One region of the Streptomyces sp. NPDC059037 genome, then DNA from elsewhere that is predicted to be linked to it. Evidence: riboswitches for the same ligand, from Rfam matches in the RefSeq annotation. Region 1 holds a riboswitch; each other region holds the start of a gene.
What was found. Region 1 has a riboswitch for cyclic di-AMP ahead of ACFWY6_RS09230 (transglycosylase family protein). Riboswitches for the same ligand answer to the same signal wherever they lie in the genome.
Positions count from the first base shown of each region.

Region 2: it holds a riboswitch for cyclic di-AMP, as region 1 does, so the genes downstream of both, ACFWY6_RS15825 (M23 family metallopeptidase) here and ACFWY6_RS09230 (transglycosylase family protein) in region 1, are expected to answer to the same signal.
Region 3: it holds a riboswitch for cyclic di-AMP, as region 1 does, so the genes downstream of both, ACFWY6_RS42780 (transglycosylase SLT domain-containing protein) here and ACFWY6_RS09230 (transglycosylase family protein) in region 1, are expected to answer to the same signal.

Region 1 covers NZ_JBHYIG010000029.1:24,713-27,979, reverse strand. The annotation lists gene eno (phosphopyruvate hydratase) at 1-820, opposite strand, end outside; gene ACFWY6_RS09230 (transglycosylase family protein) at 1,147-1,860, opposite strand; cyclic di-AMP (ydaO/yuaA leader) riboswitch at 1,864-2,056, opposite strand; gene ACFWY6_RS09225 (transglycosylase family protein) at 2,250-3,267, opposite strand, start outside.
Region 2 covers NZ_JBHYIG010000063.1:25,392-28,658, forward strand. The annotation lists gene ACFWY6_RS15820 (GntR family transcriptional regulator) at 141-845, opposite strand; gene ACFWY6_RS15825 (M23 family metallopeptidase) at 1,068-1,868, opposite strand; cyclic di-AMP (ydaO/yuaA leader) riboswitch at 1,881-2,042, opposite strand; gene ACFWY6_RS15830 (M16 family metallopeptidase) at 2,259-3,267, opposite strand, start outside.
Region 3 covers NZ_JBHYIG010000390.1:3,759-7,025, forward strand. The annotation lists gene ACFWY6_RS42775 (S8 family peptidase) at 1-979, opposite strand, end outside; cyclic di-AMP (ydaO/yuaA leader) riboswitch at 1,663-1,825, shown strand; gene ACFWY6_RS42780 (transglycosylase SLT domain-containing protein) at 1,830-2,594, shown strand; gene ACFWY6_RS42785 (DUF3500 domain-containing protein) at 2,703-3,267, opposite strand, start outside.

The sequences.
Region 1 (3,267 bases):
CCTCGTAGTACTCGGTCATCTCGGCGGCCGAGCGGGACTTGCCCTCGAACTCGTACTTGCCGTCCTTGTAGAACTCGGACGCGGCGACGTCGAGGGCGAGCGCGACCTGCTCGCCGGGGACGTAACCGGCCTGCTTGATGGCCTCGAGGATGAGGTCGAGCGCGGCGCGGTTGGAGTCCAGGTTCGGGGCGAAGCCGCCCTCGTCACCGAGGCCGGTCGACAGACCCTTGTCCTTCAGGACCTTCTTGAGGGTGTGGTAGACCTCGGTGCCCCAGCGCAGGGCCTCGGAGAACGACTCGGCGCCGATCGGCGCGATCATGAACTCCTGGATGTCGACGTTCGAGTCGGCGTGCGACCCGCCGTTCAGGATGTTCATCATCGGGACGGGCAGCAGGTGCGCGTTCGGGCCGCCGAGGTAGCGGAACAGCGGCAGGTCGCTGGCCTCGGAGGCGGCGTGCGCGACGGCGAGGGAGACGCCGAGGATGGCGTTGGCGCCGAGCGAGCCCTTGTTGTCGGTGGCGTCCAGGTCGAACATGGCCTGGTCGATCAGGCGCTGCTCGGTGGCGTCGTACCCGACGAGCTCCGGGCCGATCTGCTCGATGACGGCGAGGACGGCCTTCTCCACGCCCTTGCCCTGATAACGGTTGGGGTCACCGTCACGGAGTTCGATGGCCTCGAAAGCACCGGTGGACGCACCGGACGGAACGGCGGCACGACCCGTGCTGCCGTCGTCGAGGCCGACCTCGACCTCGACCGTGGGGTTGCCTCGGGAGTCCAGGATTTCCCGGGCTACGACGACGTCGATGGACGGCACGAGCATCTCCTTCTGGGATGTGACGCGGGTACGCGGGGCGTTGGCCTCGCGGACACGAGCCTAACCGGCTCCCGGACAAGAGCCAGCCGAGCGACCGCCCTGTGGACAAACCGAGAGCAAAAAGTTTCCGAACGGAACAAAGCGGTGGATCAAAAAGACCCCGCCCCGGTGCGTACGGGGGATACGCGCACCGGGACGGGGTGGACCCATGGGGACGGGGGTTGCGCCCCGAAGGGGCGCGGGGCTGTGACATCGTGCGGCTCCGCCGCGTGGGCGCGACAAGCCACGAAGCACCCGCAGCCGAACAAGACTGCCGAGGCGCCCCGCCAGAACTAGCTGAGGTGCAGCTGCTGACCCGGGTAGATCATGTCGGCGTTGTCGATGATGTCGCCGTTGAGCTTGTACACCTTGTGCCAGCCGCCCTTGACGTCCTTCTCCTCGGCGATCTTGGAGAGGGTGTCGCCCTTCTTGACCTTGTACTCGCCGTCGCCCTTCTTGACCTTCTTGCCGGTCGGGGTCTCGACGGTCTTCTTGGACTCGGCCTTCGGGGCGGGCTTCGGGGCCTCGGCCTTGGGTGCGGCCGGCGCCTCGGTCTGGGCGCTCGGCTGGCTCTGCGGCTGCTCGGCCGGCTGCTGCTGCGGCGCGCTCTCCTCGGCGCCGCCACCGCTGTACGCGGCGCCCGAGAGGCCCACGCCACAGCTCGGCCAGGCGCCCTTGCCCTGACCCGCGAGAACCTTCTCGCCGATCTCTATCTGCTGGGCCTTGGAGGCCTGGTCGGCGGTGGCGGCGTACTTCGTGCCGCCGTACGCGGCCCAGGTGGAGGCCGAGAACTGCAGGCCGCCGTAGTAGCCGTTGCCGGTGTTGATGGACCAGTTGCCGCCGGCCTCGCACTGGGCGACGGAGTCCCACTCGGAACCGGTGGCGGCGGAGGCCGATCCTGCGGCCATCAGCGGGGCGGCGACCGCGACACCGGTGACGCCGGCGAGCGTGGCGACGCGGGTGGCCTTGGACGGACGACGGTGCTTGCCCTTGCTGGAAAACAGCATGAGTGATCCCCTCACCGACGCCTACGAGGTGAGCTGTCGGGTTCGGGCCGATGAAGTTGCCCGGCCGCGCTTCTTGAGCGCGACTTAACCCCTAGCCGGTCCCAACTCCGCTCGGCAGCTTCCTCGTTCTGCTGCTGTGCGGCCGGGCCGGCGGAAACCTTGGGTCCCCCGCTCCTGCCTACGGCGCTTGACGCGACGACTGTTCCCGAACGGCCGTTGGCAGGACTAGGCGTACCGACCGGCGGGGCCCGCTGTGGCGAGCGGTCACGACCGTAGTCATGCGATCCGCCGAATTTCAAAGACGATCAGGGCTTCTGAGACCCATCTCTCACTTGCGCCAAACCGGACATTCGGCGCGAAGCGAGTGGCCGACTCTTCGTCAACTTCCCTTACTTTTCGCCCAAATCGAGGCTCTGACCGGGGAGGATGAGGTCGGGGTCGGCTCCGACGGACTTCTTGTTCTCGTCGTAGAGCGCGCTCCATCCGCCCTGCACGCCGAGGTCGTCGGCGATGGTCCAGAGGTTGTCTCCGGAGCGGACCGTGTACGTCCCGTCGGCGCCGTCCTTCGCGCGGTCGTCGCCGCGCGACGCGTGCCGCCCCGAGCCGTCGCGGTCGCCGTTCTTGGCCTGCCCGTCGTCCGCGCTGTCGCCGCGGTGCCGGCCGGAGCCCTCGCCCGCGCCGGTGGAGGGGGTGGAGTTCGGGGTGGCGGGCGAAGTGGAGTCGTTCTGCCCGGACTTGTCCGAATCACTGCCGGTGTCGCCCGACTCGTCGTGATTCTTGTCTCGGGAGTCGTCGCCGGAGTCGGCCTTTTCGGAGGGCTCCTCGGACGGCTTCTCCGAGGGCTTCTCCGAGGGCTTTTCGGTCGGCTTCTCGGAGGGCTTCTCGGACGGCTCCTCAGACGGCTTCTCCGAGGGTTCGGCCGAGTCGCCCGAGTCATCCGACCCGCTCGTGTCACTCGTGTCGCCGGACCCGCTCGTGTCGGTCGGCTCGTCCGAGGGCAGTGAGGTGATCGGGGCACCCGGGTCGACATCGGCCGGGGCGTCGTGCTTGCTCAGCCCGGCGATCACTCCGCAGCTGGGCCAGGCGCCGGGACCCTGGTCGGCCAGGACCTTCTCGGCGACGGCTATCTGCTGCGAACGGCTGGCCTGGTCGGCGTAGGGGGCGTAGTCGAGACCGCCGTACTGCTCCCAGGTCTCCTGGGACATCTGGAGTCCGCCGTAGTAGCCGTTGCCCGGGTCCAGGCTCCAGGAGCCGCCGCTCTCGCACTCCGCGAGCTTGTCCCAGGTGGCGGTGTCCGCGGCGCTCGCGCTGGTGGCGCCGAGCAGCGGGATCGCGATGGCTGATCCGGTGACACCTGCCGCGACGATGAGGGCCGGGGCTTGGCGGGGGCGTCGGTGACGACCATTA
Region 2 (3,267 bases), on a different contig from region 1:
TTCGGCGTATTTGCGTCCGCTTCCCGAGCACCGCCGAACGCAACCGAATAAAGGCAGGGGATATCACCGAATGCGGGCAGCAGAAGCAATCGCCTCGCAATCCCCCGCCGAATAGCACTTCTTTGTATACGGCGCCCTTGTTAATTCTGCAGGCTCACCGTGTTTACGACATGTTGCGAACCCCTCACGCGATCGCGTTCCCGCTCGCGCTCGCCCCGCGTCACGAACCGCAGCCGGTGCGCGGCCGTCGCCCGCTCCGTGTGCTGCGCGGTGAGCGCACGGGCCCGCTCCGCGTCGCCGCGCGCCACCGCGTCGACGATCGCCGCGTGCTCCGCCCAGGACTCCGCGGGGGCGGCCGGCGTCTCGACGACATACATCCAGGCGATCTTGTGCCGCAGCTGGGTGAGCAGCGCGGTGAGGCCGGGGCTGCCGGACGACTGGGCGAGCGTCTCGTGGAACCAGCCGCCCAGCGAGCGCAGATCCTCGCTCTGACCGCGCCTCGAACGCTCCTGGCCGAGCCTGACGAGGCCGCGCAGGACCTTCAGATGGGCCTCGGTGCGGCGCTGCGCGGCACGGGCCGCGGCGAGCGGTTCGAGGAGCATGCGGATCTCCAGGAGGTCGGCCGCCTCCTGCTCGGTCGGCTCGGCGACGCACGCGCCCGCGTGCCTGCGCGTGACGACGAACCCCTCGGCCTCCAGGGTGCGCAGCGCTTCGCGCACCGGGACGCGGGAGACTCCGTAGCGGCGCGCGAGCAGTTCCTCGGTGAGCCGGCCACCCCGTTCGTAGACACCGGAGACGATGTCGTCCCGGATGGCCGTGCATACCGAGTGCGCAGGAATGCGCATGACCTGACCTCCGCCTTAATCCCCGCGAAACGCGGTCGATTGACGCTCATTCAGCGACTCTATTGCAGAGCGTCTGAATTTCCGACGGCGGGTCGAAATCCATGGATATTTTTTGGCCAAAGGGAGGCCGTCGATCAAAGGCGGGCCCGGAACGGCGAAAGCCCCGGCTCTCGATGAGCCGGGGCTTTCGGTGAGCTTTCGGTGAACTCTTGGTGATGCGGATCAGACGTTGACGCCGTGCGACCGGAGGTAGGCGACCGGGTCGATGTCCGAGCCGTAGTCCGGACCGGTGCGGGCCTCGAAGTGGAGGTGCGGGCCGGTCGAGTTGCCGGTGGAGCCGGAGAGGCCTATCTGCTGGCCCGGGGTGACCGCCTGGCCGACGGTGACGCTGAGGGACGACATGTGGCCGTACTGCGTGTACGTGCCGTCGTTCATCTGGATGACCACGTTGTTGCCGTAGGCACCGCCCCAGCCGGCCTCGACGACGGTGCCGGAGCCGACCGCGTGGACCGTGGTGCCGGACGCGGCGTGGAAGTCGACGCCGGAGTGGCTGCCGGAGGACCACATGGCGCCGCCGGTCTGGTAGCCCGTGGAGATGGACGAGCCGGTGATCGGCGAGACGTAGCTGTTGAGGCGCTTGCGCTCGGCCTCGCGGGCGGCGCGCTCCTTGGCCTCGCGCTCCTTCTTGGCCTTCGCCTTCGCCTCGGCCTCGGCCTTGCGCTTGGCCTCGGCGGCCTTCTTCTTGGCGGCCTCTTCGGCCTTCTTGGCGGCAGCGGCGTCGTCGGCGGCCTGCTGCTGGGCGGCGGCCTGGGCGTCGATGCTGGCGGCGAGCGAGTCGCCGACGGAGATCGCCTGGGTCAGGCCCGTCTTCTCGACGGCGGCCTCGTCGGCGGCGAGCGCCGGAGCGGCGAGGCCTCCGATGACACCGGTGGTGGTGAGGGCGGCGACGCCCGCCACGTTCGCGGTGGTACGCGTGAGGCGGCTCGGGCGACGGTGCTTCCCGGTGGCACGGGTGAACGCCATGAAGCGGCTGATCCTTTCCTTCCTTCTCGCCTACCGGGTTAGCTGACGGGTTCGGAGCAGGAAGGTCTCCTACGGGTTCCTCGCCTCGCGGCAAGGTGCCCGATTCACCCCAGGGACATGTGGGTCCCCGGCTCCCCTGGCTCGCGCCGTACGGGGACTCGGCGATGACTGTCCGGTGCCGCGGACGCGGCGTACTGCATGACGAACAGCCGGACCAGACGCTAAGCGGGGCGTCTTTCCATCGCCAAACGGATCAGAGGTTTTGTAGCGCACGCCACAGGTCAGACACGTAACCTCCATAGCAATTCGGACATATGAGGACCCCAGCAGCCAATTCCCGCCACTGGGGTCCCGATATGTCCTGACTGTCCCTCAGGCCGTGACCGTCATTCAGCCCGTGACCACACTCACTTCACCGATGCCGAGCGCCTTGACGGGCTCCTCGATCTGCGCGGCGTCACCGACGAGGATCGTCACCAGCCGGTCGCCCGGGAAGGCGTTCACGACGGCGGCGGTGGCCTCCACGGTGCCGGTCGCGGCCAACTGCCGGTACAGCTGCGCCTGGAAGTCGTCCGGCAGGTGCTGCTCGACCTGATCGGCGAGGGTCGCCGCGACGGACGCGGCCATCTCGAACTTGAGCGGGGCCACCCCCACCAGGTTCTGCACGGCGACATCGCGCTCGGCGTCCGTGAGGCCTTCGGCGGCCAGGGTGCGCAGCACCTTCCACAGGTCGTCGAGGGCCGGGCCCGTCGACTCCGTGTCCACGGAACCGCTGATGGCGAGCATCGCGGCGCCCGTGCCGTCCGGCGCCGAGCGCAACACCTGGGCGAACGCCCGTACGCCGTAGGTGTATCCCTTCTCCTCGCGCAGGACGCGGTCGAGGCGCGAGGTGAGGGTGCCGCCCAGGCAGTACGTGCCGAGCACCTGGGCGGGCCAGACGCGGTCGTGCCGGTCCGCGCCGATGCGGCCGATCAGCAGCTGCGTCTGGACGGCTCCGGGGCGGTCCACGATGACCACACGGCCGGTGTCGTCGGCGGTCACCGGGGGCACCGGACGCGGCTCGGCCGTGCCGCCCGTCCAGGCGCCGAGGGTGTCGGCGAGGACGGCGTCCAGGTCCGTGCCGGTCAGGTCGCCCACGACGACGGCGGTGGCCGTGGCGGGACGGACGTGCTTCTCGTAGAAGGCGCGCACGGCCGCCGAGTCGATGGCCGCGACCGTCTCCTCGGTGCCCTGGCGGGGGCGCGACATCCGCGAGGTCGCCGGGAAGAGCTGCTTGGAGAGCTCCTTGGCGGCGCGGCGCGCCGGGTTGGCGCTCTCGTGCGGGATCTCGTCCAGGCGGTTGCTCACCAGGCGCTCGACCTCGCTGTCCGCGAAGGCGGGGGCCCGCAGGGCGTCGGCG
Region 3 (3,267 bases), on a different contig from region 1:
CGTATCGGATGGCCAGGTAGTCGTCCGGCCACCACTCGACGGCGATGTACCCGGCCTGGCCGACGCCGGTCGCGTGCGGACCGGCGCGGTGGATCTCCAGCAGGATGATGTCGCCGGGGCCGAGGCGGTCGGCGGCGTTCCGGATCGCCGTGGCCGTGGGGATGGAGAAGGCGGACGCGCTGGTGACCGTGTCCGGCGCGATCCCGGTGATCCCGAACGCGTTGACGTCGCCGCCGATCTCACCGAGCACCGCGGTGCCGTGATCGGTGTCCGTGCTCCCGGTGCCGGAGACGATGCCGCCCTGGTTCAGCCGCAGGTCCTCGTGGGTGAAGCGCCAGCCCCACTCGCAGTCGATCACGCGGACGCCGGCGCCGCGCCCGCCGGGCAGGGTCCACGCGTACCGGGCGTCGACGCCGCCCGGAGCCGCGTCGAGATAGCCCTGTCGGGCGGTGAAGTCCGGGGAGACGGGCGGTGCGTCGGCGCCCGTCGGCTGCATGTCGTTGAGCGGCGGGAGTTCGGTCTCCTCGCTCTCCTTCTTCGGTACGACATCGGGGACGGCGAGGGCGGCCGCGGGCTTGACGTAGGCGCCCTCCACGGCGTCCGACGCGCGGAGCCGCTCGGCCAGCGCGTCCAACTGGTCGGCGGGAGCGTCGACATGGAAGAAGAGCGCCATCCGGTCGAGGATCTCCAGCGTGGCGTCGTCGGCACCGGCGCCTTCCGAGGGGGCACCCGCCTGGGCGCGCAGCCTCTCCTGGTCCGTGCCGAACAGCGGGCTGAAGGTGACGTCCTCCTGGGCCGCCACGGCGTCGAGACCGCTCACGGAGATGTCCGCGGCGGCGGTCGCGCCGGTCGGGGTGATGCGTACCCCGGCGTCGGCGCGCGTGATGCACACCAGCTCAGGGCGCCCGAAGAGTGGTCCTGGTCCTGGAGCCGGGTGGTCGTTCCCCCGGCTGTTCCCCGCACCTGATCGCTGTGGCACAGCTGACTCCTTCACCACGTTACGGAAGGTCCGCCGGTGGTTTCACATAGGCGGCCTCGACTGCCGGGTGGCCGCGCAGGCTCGTGACGCCGAATCGCCGCTCCAGGAGGTTCCGGACGTCCAGGAGCCCTCCCCCTCCTGCCGGACACGTCCGGTACCGCGTCCGAGCGGCGCGCTCGCGGTCACCGGGCCGCCGACCCTAGTGAGGGGCCGTCACCGGATCGTCGCTGCGGCGTCACCGCGGCTGGGGCTGCGGCGGCACGGACGAGGATATTAGAGATGAAATGCCCGTTTTGACGGCGCGAGCAGCCTCCGCACTATGTCCAGATTTGCAACTATAGTTGCTCATTTAACTTGTTTATGGCGTGAATGAAATTTCTGTCACCATTGCGGGACAGTCGCGCGAAATGGCACGCTCTGATACGCCGTCGAGCAGCAAATCGACCTGCGCCCAATTCGGTGAAATGAGTCACACCGGCGACCGTGGTTCCGAGAGTCGCCGAGCGCACTTCCGTTCTGCGCAAAGAAAGTTGGGCTTTTCGATCAAAGGTGGCCGGGCATTCTGGCCGCCAAGGTCGGGCCTCAGGCATTCCCTATGCGAATTCGTGTCTTGTTCCTTCCGGGCTTTCTCGCCTAACGTCACCGTCAATCCGGATGGAACGCCGAATCCTGCCGCCGTCCGGCAACTCTTCCCACCCACTCAATTACGCACGGCAGGAGCGGGGGACCCAGGTAAGCCGCCGATCCGCATTCCGGATCGGCTCGGGGTGAAGTCGCATTACCAGTGCGACCGGACATCTCCCGTCCGAACCCGACAGCTCACCTCGTAGGCGACGGAGAGGAATTCGTCATGCCTGCAAAGGGCAAGCACCGCCGTCCCAAGTCCAGCCCGCTCAGCCGGGGCATCGCCGCCGCAGGCACGGGCGGGGCCGTCCTCGTACTCCCGGTGCTCGGCGCGACCTCCGCGGGCGCGGCGCAGGCCGCCGCCCCGGACGCCAAGCCCGCCGCCGCCGCGAAGACCTACGTCGTCGTCGCGGGCGACTCCCTCTCCGAGATCGCCCGAGAGCACTCCCTGAGCGGCGGCTGGAAGCAGCTGTACAAGGACAACCGCAGCGCCCTCGGCGACGACCCGCGGCTGATCCACCCGGGCGTCAAGCTCACCCTCGGCAAGAAGGCCTCCGCCGAGCCCGCGGAGAAGTCGGCCGACTCCAGGACGTCCGCCGAGCGGGCGGACCGCTCCGAGCGCAAGAGCACGTCCGCCGAGCCCGCCGCTGCCACGGCGAAGAAGTCGTACACCAACGACCTCGACGGCTGGATCAAGGAATCGCTCGACATCATGGCCCAGCAGGGCATCCCCGGCACCTACGAGGGCATCCACCGCAACATCATGCGCGAGTCCTCCGGCAACCCGCTGGCCATCAACAACTGGGACTCCAACGCCGTCGCCGGAACCCCGTCCAAGGGGCTCCTGCAGGTCATCGCCCCCACGTTCGAGGCCTACCACGTGCCCGGCACGTCGATGGACAGCTACGACCCCGTCGCCAACATCACCGCCGCCTGCAATTACGCGGCCAACCGGTACGGCTCGATCGACAACGTGAACGGCCCGTACTAGACCACACCCCGTCTCGTCCGCTCTGAGCCCCGGCGCGCCATGTGTCCGGGGCTCAGGCCTGTCCGAGGCCGGACCAGGTGCCTGGCCCAGGCCTCGCCGAGTGTTCAGTCACCCGTGCTGTTCCGTGTAGTGCGCGCGGAGAAGGTCGGCGCCCCAGTCGTGGCGGACGTGCCGCCAGACCGAGTGGGCGTGGTTGCCGCCGTCCTGGGTGTTGTCGTACTCGATGAGGAAGTCCGGGGCCCGAACGCAGTAGTAGTGCCGGTCCCCCGGTGCGCGGCCACCGGCCCAGGCGAAGGAGAGGGCGTCCAGTCCACGCGCCACGGCGTCGGACCAGCACTCCTGCGCGTACGCCGCGGGCGCGCGGTCGAGGTAGCGGCGCACCAGACGCTGAAGCAGCCGCTGTTGACCGGGCGCCATGTCGCCGTACGGGAGGCCGGTCGGCAGCAGGTCTGGATCGGCGAAGGGGTCGGCGCGGGTCAAGATGTCGTCCGGAGGCGCGGCGGCGAAGACCGCCTTCGCCCGTCGGCCGACGTCCAGGTCCGTGACCAGTTCGCGGGCCAGGTCTTCCTCCGGCCCCAGCAGCCTGCGGCCGGCCTGCGGACCGTGCGTGATGCGCGCCGGTTCCGCACCGATGAAGTGTGGCGTCACCCGCATCCCGGCCACCGTGATCAAT